DNA from 4 places in the Pantoea phyllosphaerae genome. Region 1 is predicted to be linked to each of the others. Evidence: predicted binding sites of a transcription regulator. Region 1 holds the regulator's gene; each other region holds the start of a gene.
What was found. The regulator CRP, encoded in region 1, controls carbon source genes, mostly activating them, when cyclic AMP is high. The targets are predictions, from matches to a motif close to ATGTGANNNNNNTCACAT.
Positions count from the first base shown of each region.

Region 2: a site for CRP is predicted at 1,770-1,787, ahead of mlc (sugar metabolism global transcriptional regulator Mlc). Genes of this name have one in related genera too.
Region 3: a site for CRP is predicted at 1,571-1,588, ahead of cdd (cytidine deaminase). Genes of this name have one in related genera too.
Region 4: a site for CRP is predicted at 2,032-2,049, ahead of ACR6A7_RS16375 (PTS mannitol transporter subunit IICBA). Genes of this name have one in related genera too.

Region 1 is NZ_JBPFDE010000006.1:221,993-225,847, forward strand. Features, by position in the region: gene ACR6A7_RS10790 (YccS/YhfK family putative transporter) at 1-629, opposite strand, end outside; gene crp (cAMP-activated global transcriptional regulator CRP) at 688-1,320, opposite strand; gene ACR6A7_RS10800 (OsmC family protein) at 1,621-2,025, shown strand; gene ACR6A7_RS10805 (phosphoribulokinase) at 2,194-3,063, opposite strand; gene ACR6A7_RS10810 (YheU family protein) at 3,125-3,343, opposite strand; gene ACR6A7_RS10815 (hydrolase) at 3,340-3,855, opposite strand, start outside.
Region 2 is NZ_JBPFDE010000007.1:113,199-117,053, reverse strand. Features, by position in the region: gene ACR6A7_RS11435 (MFS transporter) at 1-749, opposite strand, end outside; gene ACR6A7_RS11430 (LysR family transcriptional regulator) at 843-1,739, shown strand; gene mlc (sugar metabolism global transcriptional regulator Mlc) at 1,878-3,095, shown strand; gene bioD (dethiobiotin synthase) at 3,200-3,855, shown strand, end outside.
Region 3 is NZ_JBPFDE010000001.1:182,950-186,804, forward strand. Features, by position in the region: gene ACR6A7_RS00810 (NAD-dependent malic enzyme) at 1-477, opposite strand, end outside; gene cdd (cytidine deaminase) at 633-1,523, opposite strand; gene ACR6A7_RS00820 (CidB/LrgB family autolysis modulator) at 1,643-2,335, opposite strand; gene ACR6A7_RS00825 (CidA/LrgA family protein) at 2,328-2,717, opposite strand; gene metG (methionine--tRNA ligase) at 2,965-3,855, opposite strand, start outside.
Region 4 is NZ_JBPFDE010000013.1:17,878-21,732, reverse strand. Features, by position in the region: gene ACR6A7_RS16375 (PTS mannitol transporter subunit IICBA) at 1-1,773, opposite strand, end outside; gene ACR6A7_RS16370 (DUF3053 domain-containing protein) at 2,221-2,937, opposite strand; gene ppc (phosphoenolpyruvate carboxylase) at 3,070-3,855, opposite strand, start outside.

The sequences.
Region 1 (3,855 bases):
CAGGTATTGATCAGATCGACCGCTTTCTGCTGGCGCGCCAGCAGCGGCGGCAGCGCCTTTTCCGGGTCGGTAAGCTGGGTCAGCAGGGTATATTTCGCGTCGCAGTAGTCCGCCAGCTCGCGGTAGATCAGGCTCAGGGTTTCGCGCATCGGCTGCTCTTTCCAGAGCCAGAACCAGAACCAGTTAAAGAGTCCGTACCAGAGCGTGCCGCCGATATAGAGCAGCGGTGGCACATAGATTGGCATGCGGCCGATCAGGCTCAGGGTAAAGATGGCCGCCACCAGCGTGCCGGAGAGCAGACGGCCGTGCAGCGGGCTGATTTCGCCGGTGACGCCCAGCAGCAGCGGCAGGGCAAAGAGCACCGCAGGCAGCGGTACCCCTTTCAGGGTTAATAGCTGGATGAGAAAGCTGCCGAGCGCGAACAGCGAGCCGCCGACGATCAGACGTTTGAAGAAGCGTTTATGGGGCGTATCCAGGCCCGCCACGTTGCAGCAGGCGGGAACCAGAGAGAAGAGCAGCCCTTTTTGCAGATCGCCGAATAACCAGCCGAGCGCCACCGGAATGCAGAGCACCAGCGTCTGCCGCAGGGCATAGTTAACTTCGGGGTGATAGATGATTCGGCGCCACATCACTTCACTAAAAGCAGTAGCGGCGTAACGGTGACATCACGCCGTGTATGAGAGGAAATCAGCGGGTGCCGTAAACGACAATGGTTTTGCCGTGTGCGGAAATCAGATTCTGGTCTTCCAACATTTTCAAAATGCGGCCCACGGTTTCGCGCGAGCAACCAACGATTTGGCCAATTTCCTGACGAGTAATTTTGATTTGCATGCCGTCGGGATGCGTCATGGCGTCTGGCTGCTTCGCCAGGTTAAGCAGGGTTTGTGCAATACGTCCGGTCACGTCGAGGAAAGCTAAATTGCCCACTTTTTCCGATGTAACCTGCAGACGGCGCGCCATCTGCGAAGAGAGACGCATTAAAATATCCGGATTCACCTGGATAAGCTGGCGGAATTTCTTGTAGGAAATTTCCGCTACTTCGCACGCGGTTTTCGCACGTACCCAGGCGCTGCGCTCCTGACCTTCTTCAAACAGGCCAAGCTCACCGATAAAATCACCCTGATTCAGGTAAGAGAGGATCATCTCTTTGCCCTCTTCATCTTTGATCAGCACCGCAACGGAACCTTTCACGATGTAGTAGAGGGTTTCAGCCTTCTCACCCTGATGAATCAGCGTACTTTTGGATGGATATTTGTGAATATGGCAATGGGACAGGAACCATTCGAGTGTAGGGTCTGTTTGCGGTTTGCCGAGAACCATTCGCTATTATCCTCTATTGTAATCGTGCCCAAAACGCGGGGGGATTAATCCCTGCCAGGCGATGAAAGCTTCAAGCGTTTCTCCTGAAGGAGATTATTCGGGCCTTATTTTGCGCCAGGCGCTTGATGTGTCCCGTCTTCGTCCTTAACAGAACGAACTATTTTCAGCACTGTTTGTAGCACAGCTTTTGCCGACTGTCTTCTGTTGTCTCGCTTCAGCAGAGGGGGGATTACTCTGGATTGCTGTTTGTCAGGCGAACGCGTACTCTGGCGGCAAACGGGCTATTCTTGAGGTGGAAACATGCAGGCAAGAGTGAAGTGGGTCGAAGGATTAACCTTTCTCGGTGAGTCGTCGTCAGGGCATCAGATCCTGATGGACGGCAACTCGGGCGATAAAGCGCCCAGTCCGATGGAGATGGTGCTGATGGCCGCGGGCGGCTGCAGCGCCATCGACGTGGTCTCTATTTTGCAAAAAGGCCGTAACGATGTGGTGGACTGCGAGGTGAAACTCACCTCGGAGCGTCGTGAAGAGGCGCCGCGCCTGTTTACCCATATCAATCTGCATTTCGTGGTGACCGGCAAGGCGCTGAGCGATAAAGCGGTGGCGCGCGCGGTGGATCTCTCGGCGGAGAAGTACTGTTCGGTGGCGTTAATGCTGGGCAAGGGCGTAGAGATGACCCACAGCTACGAAGTGGTCGCGCTGTAAAACGTAAACTTTTTGGCAAGGTGCTCACGCGGGTGAGAGGGGCCGATCGCAACGTCGCTCAAGGCATCCATGCTCGCTCGGCCCGCGACATCCCTGTCGCGGGACGCTTTGCTCTTCTGCCCATCTCGCCCGCGTTTTACGCTTATGAGCCGTCTACTCATTGTTTGGTCAGGCGATCTGTTTGCCTTCCATCAGCCGCTGCACCAGCGGCGCCATAATCAGCTCCATCGCCAGCCCCATCTTGCCGCCCGGCACCACCAGCGTATTGATATGCGAAATAAAGGAGCCCTGCAGCATCGCCAGCAGGTAAGGGAAGTCGATATTCTCCAGCCCGCGAAAGTGAATGACCACGAAGCTCTCGTCCAGCGACGGGATTTCGCGCGCGGCGAACGGATTGGAGGTATCCACGGTCGGGACGCGCTGGAAGTTAAGATGGGTGCGCGAAAACTGCGGCGTAATGAAGTTAATGTAATCCTCCATTGAGCGCACCACCGAGTCCATCACCGCCTCGCGCGAGTGGCCGCGCTCGCTGGTGTCGCGCACCAGCTTCTGGATCCACTCCAGGTTGACGATCGGCACCACACCCACCAGCAGATCGACTTTTTCCGCCACGTTATGCTGCTGCGTCACCACGCCGCCGTGTAGCCCTTCGTAAAACAGCACGTCGGTATTGTCCGGCAGCGGCTGCCACGGCGTAAACGTGCCCGGCACCTGATTCCAGGGCACCGCTTCGTCGTAGGTGTGCAGATATTTGCGCGACTGGCCTTTGCCCGTATTGCCGTAGTCGATAAAGGTCTGTTCAAGCAGGCCAAAGTCGTTGGCTTCCGGGCCGAAATAGCTAACGTGGCGCCCTAAATCACGCGCCTTGCGGATAGCCATATCCATTTCCGGCCGCGTATAGCGGTGGAAGCTGTCGCCCTCCAGCTCGGCGGCGTGCAGATTGAGCTGCTGGAAAATTTTACGAAACGCCAGGCTGGTGGTGGTGGTGCCGGCACCGCTGGAGCCGGTTACCGCAATAATCGGGTGTCGTGCTGACATGGAAAAGCTCCCTGTGAAGTCGGGCGATGAGCATTGTTAACACGAAAAGCGCGTTGGCGCATCAGCCGCGGAATTCGCTGCGCGGCATGATGTTGATGGTTTCATGCAGTTCCGACCAGACCAGCACCACGTCGCCGCGCTCCAGCTGGCGGCGCACGTCCGCCACCTTTTGCGCCAGGCTGCGCTCCTGCTCGCCATAGTCGGTGCCTTCACGCAGCACAAAGGCTTCAATCAGGTTGGTCAGGGTATCGGGATCGAGCTGTTGCCAGGGAATAATCATGATGAGAGCCACTGTGTAAGCCACTGCGGCACACGCTGCTCGAGCCACATCTGCGGTTGACGCAGCGTGCCGCCGACAAAGCCAACGTGTCCGCCATAGGGCGTGAGTTGATAGGTGGTACTGGCTGAGAGCCGATCCGGCTGTGGGATCACCTCGTCAGTCATAAAAGGATCGTCTTTCGCGTGGATGATCAGCAAGGGTTTGCGCACATTTTTCAGCAGCGGCATGGCGCTGGCGCGACGGTAGTAGTCGCCCGCGTCAAGAAAGCCGTGGGCGCGGGCGGTAATGGCGTCGTCAAAGTCGCGCAGGCGACGCAGCGCCCTGAGCTGCGACAGATCCACCGGCAGCGTGCCCGGCCAGACGCGCAGCTTGCGCTCGGCGTTCTTTTTCAGCTGATCGAGCAGATAGCGCTGATAAAAGCGTGAAAAGCCCTGTTCCAGCTTCAGGCTGCACGGCTCCAGCAGCAGCGGCGCCGAGACGATGACCCCGGCGTCGAGCGGCGCGGCGTCGCC
Region 2 (3,855 bases), on a different contig from region 1:
CCTTCTGCAAACAGCAGCGGCAGTCCGGCGTCGCGCCAGTGCAGGCGAAAGTTAATCATCAGGCTGCGCGGCTTCAGCGACGCCGGACGAAAATGGCGTGATGCGGGCAGAATACGCCAGAACATCAGCGCCGAGGCCAGGGCGCAACAGCCTATCGCCGCAATGGCGACGCGCCAGGAAAAGAAGTCGGTCAGTACGCCGCTCAACAAGCGGCCGCTCATGCCGCCAATGGAGTTACCGCTGATATAGAGCCCCATAGAAAACGCGGTAACGCTGGGATGGATCTCTTCGCTGAGGTAGGTCATGCCTACGGCGGCCACGCCGCTGAGCGAAAGGCCGGTGAGGGCGCGCATCAGCAAAATGCCCTGCCAGCTGTTCATGGTGGCGGAAAGCAGGGTGCAGACTGCCGCCAGCATCAGCGCCGTCACCATCACGTTCTTGCGGCCCACGGCGTCGGAAAGCGGGCCGGTCACCAGCAGCCCTAGCGCCATCAGCCCGGTGGCAATCGAGAGTGAAATACTGCTTTCGGCGGGCGATACGCCAAACTGCGCCGACAGCACCGGCAGGATAGGCTGTACGCAGTAGAGCAGCGCGAAGGTTGCCAGACCGGCGGAAAAGAGCGCCAGGGTGACGCGCATAAACTGCGGCGTGCCGCGCTTGATCCATGCCGATGCTGCCGCGGGAGAAACCGCCGTCGAATCGGCTAACTCGCCATTGTCGAGGGTAGCCGCGTGAGAAGAGCGACGCACAGTGATTCCTTATCTGAAAAGAGTGCATCTACTCTAGGAAAGGGGTAATAGGTTGTCTAATATATTAATAATCTCAACTAATATGTTTAAAATATGAATATTGAACTGCGTCACCTGCGCTACTTTCTCGCGGTCGCCGAAGAGCTCCATTTTGGTCGCGCCGCACAGCGGCTCAACATCTCTCAGCCGCCGCTCAGCCAGCAGATCATGCAGCTGGAGCAGGAGATCGATGCGAAGCTGTTTACCCGCACCAACCGCAGCGTCCAGCTCACCCCGGCCGGGCAGCAGTTCCTCAGCGACGCGCGGGCCATTTTGCAGCAGGTCGAGCAGGCGGCCAGCCGCGCGGCGCGGCTGGAGCGCGGCGAAGAGGGCGAGCTGCGCATCGGCTTTACCTCTTCTGCACCCTTTACCGGGCTGGTCTCTGACGCCCTCTATCAGTTTCGCCAGCGCTGGCCGCAGGTGCATATCCAGATGCAGGAGATCAACACCCGCCAGCAGCTTGCGCCGCTGCATGAAGGTCGGCTCGATCTGGGGGTGATGCGCAACACCGCGCTGCCGTCCGATTTGCGCCATCAGCTGCTGCTGCGCGAACCGCTGCGCGCGGTGGTGCACTGGGCGCACCCGCTGGCGGACGCGGAGAGCATCTCTGTCAGCGCGCTGGCGAACGAACCTTTCGTTTTCTTCGATCCGCAGGGCGGCACCGCACTGCACGGCGAAATCCTCAGCCTGCTGCGCCGCTACCAGATCACGCCCTACATCATGCAGGAGGTAGGCGAGGCGATGACCATCCTCGGGCTGGTGGCCACCGGCCTTGGCGTATCGATTTTGCCAGCGTCCTTCGCCCGCGCGCGCCTGGCCGATGTGGTCTGGCTGCCGCTGAAGGAAGAGGATGCGCTGTCGGAAGTGTGGCTGGTCTGGTCGGGGGAGCGCGAGCCGTCGATGCAGATGCGCAATATGATGCAGCTTCTGTCGCCCACCGCGCAAAAATAAGGGCCAGACCTTAAGCAAAGTCCGGTTTTTATGTGCTGTAAATCACATTTCAAATCAAATGTTTGACGCTCAGGCACAATCTGCCTCACCATAGTCGTTCTTTATTTAGAAGCGCGAAAATAACCGGGAGCACAGGGCGTGAAGCTGGATAGTCAGCCTGGTCATATTGACCAGATCAAACAGACTAATGCAGGCGTTGTTTACCGCCTGATCGATCTCTACGGTCCGATTTCGCGTATCGAACTTTCCCGACTGGCGCAGCTGGCGCCCGCCAGCATCACCAAAATCGTGCGTGAAATGCTCGATGCTCATCTGGTGCAGGAGACGGAATTTCAGGAGCCGGGCTCACGCGGCCGACCGGCCATCGGCCTGATCCTCGATACGCTCGCCTGGCACTACCTCGCGGTGCGCCTGCATCACGGTGCGCTGACCCTGACGCTGCGCGATCTCAGCAGCCGCACGCTGGTGGAGGAGTCCTCGCCGCTGCCTGACGAAGCGCAGCAGCCGCTGCTGACCTCGCTGATCGATCGTGTCGACGCTTTTTTTATGCGCCACCAGCGTAAGCTGGAACGGCTCACGGCGATTGCCATTACGCTGCCCGGGCTGATTAACGCCGCCTCGGGCGTGGTGCACCGGCTGCCGGGCTATGAGGCGCGCGAGATACCGCTGGGGGATACGCTGGCGCAGCGCATCGGGGTGCCGGTTTTCGTGCAGCACGACATCTCCGCCTGGACCCTGGCGGAGTCGCTGTTCGGCGCATCGCGCGGCGCGCAGGACGTGATCCAGATTGTGATTGACGACACCGTCGGCGCCGGGGTGATCAGCGGCGGCCAGCTGCTGCACAAAAGCGGGCGGGCGCTGGTGGAGATTGGGCATACCCAGATCGATCCCTACGGTCAGCAGTGCTACTGCGGCAATCACGGCTGTCTGGAGACGGTTGCCAGCACCGGTAGCCTGCTGGCGCTGGCTGCGCAGCGCCTGGCCGCGCAGCCCGACAGCGTGCTGCACCAGCAGCCGTTAACGCTGGAGACGCTCTGTGTAGCGGCCCAGCAGGGCGATCGGCTGGCGCGCGATGCCATCGCGAGCGTCGGGCATCATGTCGGCCGGATGCTGGCGATGATGGTCAATATCTTCAATCCGCAGCATATCCTGATCGGCTCGCCGCTCAACGAGGCGGCTGACGTCCTGTTTCCCGCCGTCAGCAACACCATCCGCCAGCAGGCGCTGCCCGCCTACAGCGAGGCGATTCAGCTGGCCCCCACGGCGTTCCGTGAACCGGGCACCCTCGGCGCGGCGGCCCTGATTAAAGACGCGCTCTACAGCGGCTATCTGCTGGTGAAGCTGTTGCAAGGTTAAGCGCGACTGAACCTTGCGCTAACGCAAGCTGCCTGCTGTCCGCACTCCTTACAATGGGTTTTGCTTTTTTGTAAAACAAAACCGTTACGTTGAGGAGGAGTGGGGTGAAAAATCTGTTCATTACCGGCACTGATACCGCTGTAGGGAAGACCGTTGTTTCGCGCGCGCTTCTGCAGTATCTCGCCCGCGCTGGCCTGAGCGCAGTCGGTTTCAAACCGGTTGCCCGAAACGCCACGCGTAGCGCGGAGGGCCTGCGCAGTAAAGATGCGCTGGTGTTGCAGAGCAGTTCGACCGTAACCCTGCCATACGACGCGATCAATCCGTTGATTTACGAAGAAGATGAGGTCAGCATTCGGCCGCGCAGGCCCGTGGACTATCCGCTGCTGAGTCAAAGCCTGCAGCGGCTGGGTCAGCAGGCCGACTGCGTCGTGGTCGAAGGCACCGGCGGCTGGCGCAGCCTGATGAACGATGCGAAGCCGCTTTCCGGCTGGGTGGCGCAGCACCACATGCCCGTGGTGCTGGTGGTCGGCATCAAGCAGGGCTGTCTCAGCCACGCGCTGTTGACCGCCGAGGCGATCGCGCGCGACGGGCTGCCGCTGGCCGGCTGGGTCGCCAACCGCATCAACCCCGGTCTGGCGCACTATGCCGAACTGATCGATGTGCTGCGCGACAGTCTCGACGCGCCGCTGCTCGGGGAGTTGCCCTATCTGCCGCGCGCCGAACAGCGCGACCTGGCCGGTTATCTCGATCTCTCTTCGAT
Region 3 (3,855 bases), on a different contig from region 1:
GAGAATACGCTCGCCGTCGGTGACCACAATCACCTTTACGTTCTGCTTGGTCGCGTTCTGCAGCATGTCTTCGATGCGATCGCGATTCGGATAGGAGATAAAAACGCCGCGCGCGCGGCGGTAGATCTCGGAGAAGTGTTCGCAGGCCGCGCCGACGGTTGGGGTATAGATAATCGGCATCATCTCTTCGAGATGGTTGTCGAGCAGGCGATAGAAGAGGGTTTCGTTGGTGTCCTGAATGTTGCGCAGGTAGACGTGCTTATCGTTATTGTTTTTGAAGTCCTGAAACTGACGCCAGGCGCGCTCTGCCTGCTCTTCAATGCTCTCAACCGCTTCAGGCAGCAGGCCGTTGAGGTTAAATTCGTTGCGCTCTTCCAGTGAGAAGGCGCTGCCTTTATTCAGCAGGGGAAATTCCAGCAGGATCGGGCCAGCGTAGGGGATGTACAGCGGACGCTTACTTTCGTACTCATGTTCCATGAAGGGATGCTCCGGTTGCGGTGTTGTCTGGCAAAGCTCAGACGCCAGTCGTTCTTTTTGTGTGTTGCTGGCGCACGATCCTATGAAATTTCTCGCCGATGTACAGCTTTTGTAAATAAAAGATAGCGCCAGTGTTGGAAAGCGTGTGCTGTGCCTCAGCCTCGGTGCAGCGTGACGCAGCTCAGCTGTTTGCATCCCAGCGCGGCCAGGGTCGCCTGCGTCGCGGCGAACTGATTCAGCGTGGCGTTTTCCACTTCGGCCAGCGTGGCGGCCTCGATATTTTCGCAGGCTTCACCCTGCATATTCAGCAGGATCAGCGCCGCCTGGAGCGGCGGCAGGCTCGGGTTGAAGGCGGCGTTCTCGGCGTAGCGCCCGGTAACCGTCGCGCCGCTCGCGGTGCGCAGCGCAATGCCGCTGTGCGAGCCGCTGTATGGCGCATGGCTCTGGCTGGCGGCGGCGATGGCCGCCTGCGCGAGCGCATCGCCTTCCGCCTGATAGCCGTGATCGACCTTATCCAGCAGTAGGGTAGTGATGTTCAAATCGCGCGGGCCGAAGGCGTCCGGCAGGTAGTTCGCCAGGGTGCTGACGCCGCGACCGGGCAGGCTAATGCGCAGATCGGTGCCGCTGTTGAGTTCGTTCATAAACTGGCGACAGTGGCCGCACGGCGTGTAGTTAACCGTGACCGCCTCCAGGCGAGGCTCGCCGCGTAGCCAGGCGTGCGCAATCGCGCTCTGTTCGGCGTGGACCGTTTGCTGCATCGCCACGCCTGCAAACTCCATATTCGCGCCGAAGTACCAGCAACCGCTGACGCCGCGCGCTACGGCGCCGACGTTGAAGCGTGAGACCGGCGCTACCGCGCAAGCTGCCGCCAGCGGCAGCAGCGCCAGAGCAAGGGCGTCGGCATCCAGCCGGGTCTGCTGCATCAGCGATGCGACCTGCTCCGGCGTCAGCGCCGCCTGAAACTGCGCGTCGTCAAGAATCGGGCGCAGCGCGCTTTGCAGATCGGCGGGCAGCGCGTCGAAGGCGGAGGTGAAACGTGGATGCATGATAGCCTCGTTTATATCAGGCGGCCCATTGCCGCCAGAGGGGTTATATGTGATCTGTATCGCTCTGACAATGCAACAGATTTGCATCGTTTCAACTTTGCGAGATCTATCGCAAAGTTTTACCCAAACGCGTGCAGCAGCAGCGGAAAAATAAAGGGCGCCAGCAGCGAGGTGATGATGCCGCACAGCACCAGCGCCAGCGAGCTGAACGCGCCTTCCTGGTAATCCACCTCCGCCGCGCGCGCCGTGCCGAGCGCGTGCGAGGCATTGCCGATTGCCAGTCCGCGCGCCGCGCGAGTTTTTATCCCCAGCAGGTTCAGCACCATATGGCCGAAGACTGCGCCGAGCACGCCGGCGATCAGCACGCAAATAGCACTGATCGCGGGGATGCCGTGCAGCGAGGCGGAGACCGCCATTGCAATGGGCGTAGTGACCGATTTAGGCAGAATGGTCGCGGCAATTTCCGGCGTCGCGCCCATCCACAGCGCGATAGCGGTGCCGGAGACCATCGCGGTCAGGCTGCCGATAAAGCAGACGCCGATCAGCGATTTCCAGCGCGCACGGATTTGATGCATCTGCTCGTAGAGCGGCAGCGCCAGCGCGACCACTGCGGGCTGCAGCAGCTGATTGAGGATCTGGCTGCCGGCGAAATAGCGCGCGTAGGGGATCTGCAGCACCAGCAGCAGCGGGATAATGATCGCCATCGCGACCAGCAGCGGATTGAGCAGCGAGATTTTCAGCTTCGCCGCCAGGCGACGCGCCAGCATAAAAACCCCGACGCTGAGCGGCAGCGACCACCAGATGTCATTCACTGGGCTTCTCCTGCACGCTGCGCGTATGAATTTTATGGGCGCTCCAGCCGACTATCGTCAACACCAGAAAAGTGCTGACCACGATAGAGACCACGACTGGACCGAACTGCGCGCTGAGAACGTCGGTGTAGTTCATCACCCCAACGCTGATGGGCACAAACAGCAGCGCCATATAGCGGATCAGCAGGTGGCAGCCGGGTTTTACCCACTCCACCGGAAGGATTTGCGTCGCCAGCAGGGCAAACAGCGTCAGCATGCCGAGGATACTGCCGGGAATGGTGACAGGCAGCAGCAAGGAGAGGGCGTTGCCCGCATAGAGGCAGAGATAGATGATGACGAAGGCGCGCACGTAGCGCCAGCACAGAGACAGCACGGTGGGCATAGCAGGCTCCTGTTTTTACTGCACAACATCATACGCGACATGGGATAAAAAAGGGCGACATTGCTGTCGCCCTGGGGCTTTAACTACGTGCCCGTCGCGGGTGGCCTGGCCCGATCGCAAAGACGCAAAAGGCGGCATCCCTGCCAGCTCGGCCCGCGACATCCTTGTCGCGGGACGCTTTGCTCTTCGGTCCAGGCCACCCGCTCTGAGGCATTGAGCGTGGCTGCCAAATCGACAGCCAGTCCCCTTACTTAACCGGCATGCCCGGCTGCGCGCCGCTGTCGACGGAGAGCACAAACAGATCTTTGCCGCCCGGACCCGCTGACAGCACCATGCCTTCCGACACGCCGAAACGCATCTTACGCGGCGCGAGGTTGGCGACAATAATCGTCATTTTGCCGATTAGCACCGACGGATCCGGATAGGCCGCGCGGATGCCGGAGAAGATCTGGCGCTTCTCGCCGCCCAGATCGAGCTGCAGACGCAGCAGCTTATCAGAACCTTCCACCAGCTCGGCGTGTTCGATCAGCGCTACGCGCATATCGACTTTGGCGAAATCGTCAATGGTAATGGTATCGCCAATCGGCGCATCCGCCAGCGGGCCGGTTGCCGGCTGGCTGGCCGCGGCGGCATCTTCTTTCGACGCTTCAATCAGCGCGTTAACTTTCGTCATTTCGATACGTCCATAGAGCGCTTTGAATGGCGCCACCTGGTGATTAAGCAGCGGCTGCGCAATGGCATCCCAGCGCAGTTCGCTGTTAAGGAACGCTTCGGCGCGCTCGCTCAGGCTCGGCAGCACCGGTTTCAGCCAGGTCATCAGCACGCGGAACAGGTTGATGCCCATTGAGCAGATCGCCTGCAGATCGGCGTCGCGCCCCTCTTCCTTCGCCACCACCCACGGCGCCTGCTCGTCTACATAGCGGTTAGCCAGATCGGCCAGCGCCATGATTTCGCGAATGGCGCGGCTGTACTCACGGCTCGCCCAGGCTTCGCCAATCTTCTCAGAGGCGTCGACAAAGGTCTGGTAGAGCGCCGGATCCGCCAGTTCGGCTGAAAGCTGACCGTTAAAGCGCTTGGTCAGGAAGCCAGCGTTACGCGACGCCAGATTCACCACCTTGTTGACGATATCGGCGTTCAC
Region 4 (3,855 bases), on a different contig from region 1:
GGCAACGTCATCCGCATCGTCGCCAAACAGCACGCCCTGCGGATACTGACAGAACACCACGCCGGTTTTCAATACGCGATCTTTCGCTTCCACCGTACCGTGCGGCACGGCGATCGACTCGCCGAGATAGGTCGGGGTGAGTTTTTCGCGCGCCAGCATCGCTTCAACATATTCCGGCTGAACGTAGCCGCCTTTCACCAGCTGCTCGCCGGCAAAGCGGATCGCCTGCTCTTTGTTGCTGGCGCTCAGGCCGAGGAAGACGTTGTCCGCGCCCAGCTTAAACAGGTGCGGGTTGCTGGTATCGTAGCTGTCCGCCAGCGCGGTCTGTACGACTTCACGGTGCGCTTCGCTGCGATTCGCCGCGACCAGGCGATCGGTGAGGTTGGTATAAAGCGCGCTATCGAGGAAGTTGTTCAGGGAGATATGCTGCGCCTGAGGAGCCTGACGCATCGCGCGCTCGGTGAGGTCGCGATGGGTAATCACCAGATCGACGTCGCCCGGCAGCGAGTTAATCGCGCTGTTGGTAACGGACACGTTCGTGAGGCCCGCATCCTGCACTTTCTTGCGCAGCACGCCCGCGCCCATCGCGCTGGAGCCCATACCGGCGTCGCAGGCGACGATGATTTTACGCACGTGGCTGACGTCAACGCTGCTGGCGTCGGCGACGACCGGCGCGCCCGCGACGGCCTGGCCTTTCGACTGCGCTTTCATGTCATGCATGCGTTTGGTCGCCGCTTCAATATCCTCTTCCTCTTTGACTTTGCTGGTTTTCAGCAGGATAGAGGAGATCACGAAGGAGACCGCAAAGGCTGCAACAATCGCCGCAATATTGGCGAAGTAGGCGCCTTTTGGCGTCATCGCCAGTACCGCCAGAATTGAGCCCGGAGAGGCGGGAGAAACCAGACCGCCATTAAGCAGCGTCAGGGTAAAGACGCCGGTCATGCCGCCCAGAATCACCGCCAGCAGCAGACGCGGCGCCATCAGCACGTACGGGAAGTAGATTTCGTGAATACCGCCCAGGAAGTGGATGATCGCTGCGCCGCCCGCAGACTGTTTAGCGCTGCCGCGGCCAAAGATCATATAGGCCACCAGCACGCCCATGCCCGGGCCCGGGTTCGCCTCGATCAGGAAGAAGATCGACTTGCCCGCTTCGCTTGCCTGCTGAATGCCCAGCGGCGAGAAGATGCCGTGGTTAATAGCGTTGTTGAGGAACAGGATTTTCGCCGGTTCAACGAAAATCGAGGTCAGCGGCAGCAGGTTGTTCTGCACCATCAGGTTAACGCCTGCGGCGAGGATATGCGACAGACCTTCCACCAGCGGACCGATAGCCAGAAACGCCAGCAGCGCCAGCAACATGCCGATAATGCCGGCGGAGAAGTTGTTGACCAGCATTTCGAAGCCGCTTTTGATTTTGCCGTCAACGGCGCGGTCGAAAGATTTGATCGCCCAGCCGCCCAGCGGACCGGCAATCATCGAGCCAAGGAACATCGGCATATCGGCGCCGACGATGACGCCCATGGTGGTGATCGCGCCGACCACGCCGCCGCGATCGCCGCCAACCAGACGTCCACCGGTGAAACCGATCAGCAGCGGCAGCAGGTAGGTGATCATCGGGCCGACCAGCTTCGCCAGCGTCTCGTTAGGAATCCATCCGGTCGGGATGAACAGCGCGGTGATGATACCCCAGGCGATAAACGCACCGATGTTAGGCATCACCATATTACTCAGAAAGCGACCAAAGCTTTGAACCTTGACCTTGACTGATGAGGACATAAAACCACCCCTTATCGAGACGCGCTGCAATAAGAGAGCGCGTTTGTTTTTGTTAAGCCAGCACGGCGGCGAGCCGTTGCTATTACTGTATGCAGGCGGACTCTAGCACGCGAATATGACGCTGCGTAGCGGGTGGCTTAAGTGTGATCCATGTCACCTGATAAAGGTGGGGGTAGGGGCTGTTTTAGTGATTCAGATCACATAATAGCGGTGTAAAAAAGTCACAAAGACTATTTTTTCACCACAAAACAGGGGTTAATGTGACTGATATCACATTTAGATCGGTTCTGTTTGTTTCATATATGTGACTGCGATCACAAAGTATTTTTGGTCGAAAATGCGCCAGATCACACTCCTGTCGGTGCGTTTCTCCGGCTGGCGATAGTCTGAAAGGAAGCAACAGCGGAAAGGCCGAGACAAGCGCGGCGGCTTGTCTCGGAAGAGAGATTACTGCAAGCCGTTCTGAACGGCGGTCTGCGCCTGCGTTAACGCCTGCGCGTTGGCGGAGATCGTGCTCATCAGCGCATTATATTGCGTGACCTGATCGGGGGTCGGGAACTGAACGGCACCATTGTTGAAGCTGACGCGCTGCCCCTGCTGCTGCAGGAAGTCGCCCGCCTGCGCCGCGCCCTGGCTTAGCGCCTGTAGCTTCGGCAGCAGCGGCACCAGCTGATTTGCTGGCTGCGTGACCACTTTGTCGTAAGCGGCGTCATAGACCTTTTTCAGATCCTCCTCCTGCTTAAGCGAGGCTTTGCTGCTGTCCGCCTGCATTTTGGCGCTCTCAAGCTGCTGCGTGACAATCACCAGCGCGCCGTTCGCCTGGCGCAGCGCGTCGCGGCGTGTCAGGTAGTCCTGCGGCACGCGGATGGCCGACAGCTCATCGACCACTGGACGCATGCCCTGATCGATCGCCTTATTCACCTGCTGGGAGAAGCCGTAAAGAATGGCGTAGTCGCCCGCGAATTTACCAAAATTCTGCTTCTGGCTTTCGCTCAGGCTCGGCAGATGTTCGCCGCTGCGCATGACGGTGTTTTGCAGAAAGTCGATAAAGGCCTTGCGCTGGTCGCCCTCTTTGTCGCCGCACGCGGTGAGGTTAAGCACCAGCAACGCGGCGCCGAGCAACATGCCGGTACGCATCCAGATGCGAGAAATTCCTGATGCCATAAGGGCAACTCCTGTAAATGAGAATGTGGATAACCGAGGAATGGTCCTAAAGAATAGAGCAAAGTAGCGCTCAGGCACAACGCCAGCAAGCGCGGTAGCCGGGCAGTTGCCTGCCCGGAAGGGTCGGAAGGATTAACCGGTATTACGCATGCCTGCCGCGACGCCCGCGATGGTCACCATCAGCGCCTGCTCGACGCGCGGATCGACCTCTTCGCCGCGCGCTTCCTGCGCGCGCGAACGCTGCAGCAGCTCCGCCTGCAGCACGTTGAGCGGATCGGTGTAGACGTTACGCAGCGCGATCGACTCGGCGATCCAGGGCTGATCCGCCATCAGATGTGCGTCGTTGGCGATGGTCAGCACCGCTTTAATGTCGGCGTCAAGCTGGTCGCGCAGCTGTTTGCCCAGCGGCCACAGCGTGGTGTCTACCAGACGCTGATCGTAATATTCCGCCAGCCACAGGTCAGCTTTGGCGAATACCATCTCCAGCATGCCTAATCGCGTCGAGAAGAATGGCCAGTCGCGGCACATCGCTTCGAGCTGATCCTGATGGCCCTCGTCCATCGCTTTTTGCAGCGCCGCGCCTGCGCCGAGCCAGGCGGGCAGCATCAGGCGGTTCTGCGTCCAGGCGAAAATCCAGGGAATGGCGCGCAGCGACTCGACGCCACCGGTCGGGCGTCGTTTCGCCGGACGCGAGCCGAGCGGCAGCTTGCCCAGCTCCTGTTCCGGCGTGGCGGAGCGGAAGTAGGGTACGAAGTCGGGATTTTCACGCACGTAGCCGCGATACATGGCGCAGGAGTGCTGTGAGAGCTGGTCCATAATGCTGTGCCACTCTTTTTTCGGTTCCGGCGGCGGCAGCAGGTTTGCTTCCAAAATTGCGCCGGTGTAGAGCGACAGGCTGGCGATGGTGACTTCCGGCAG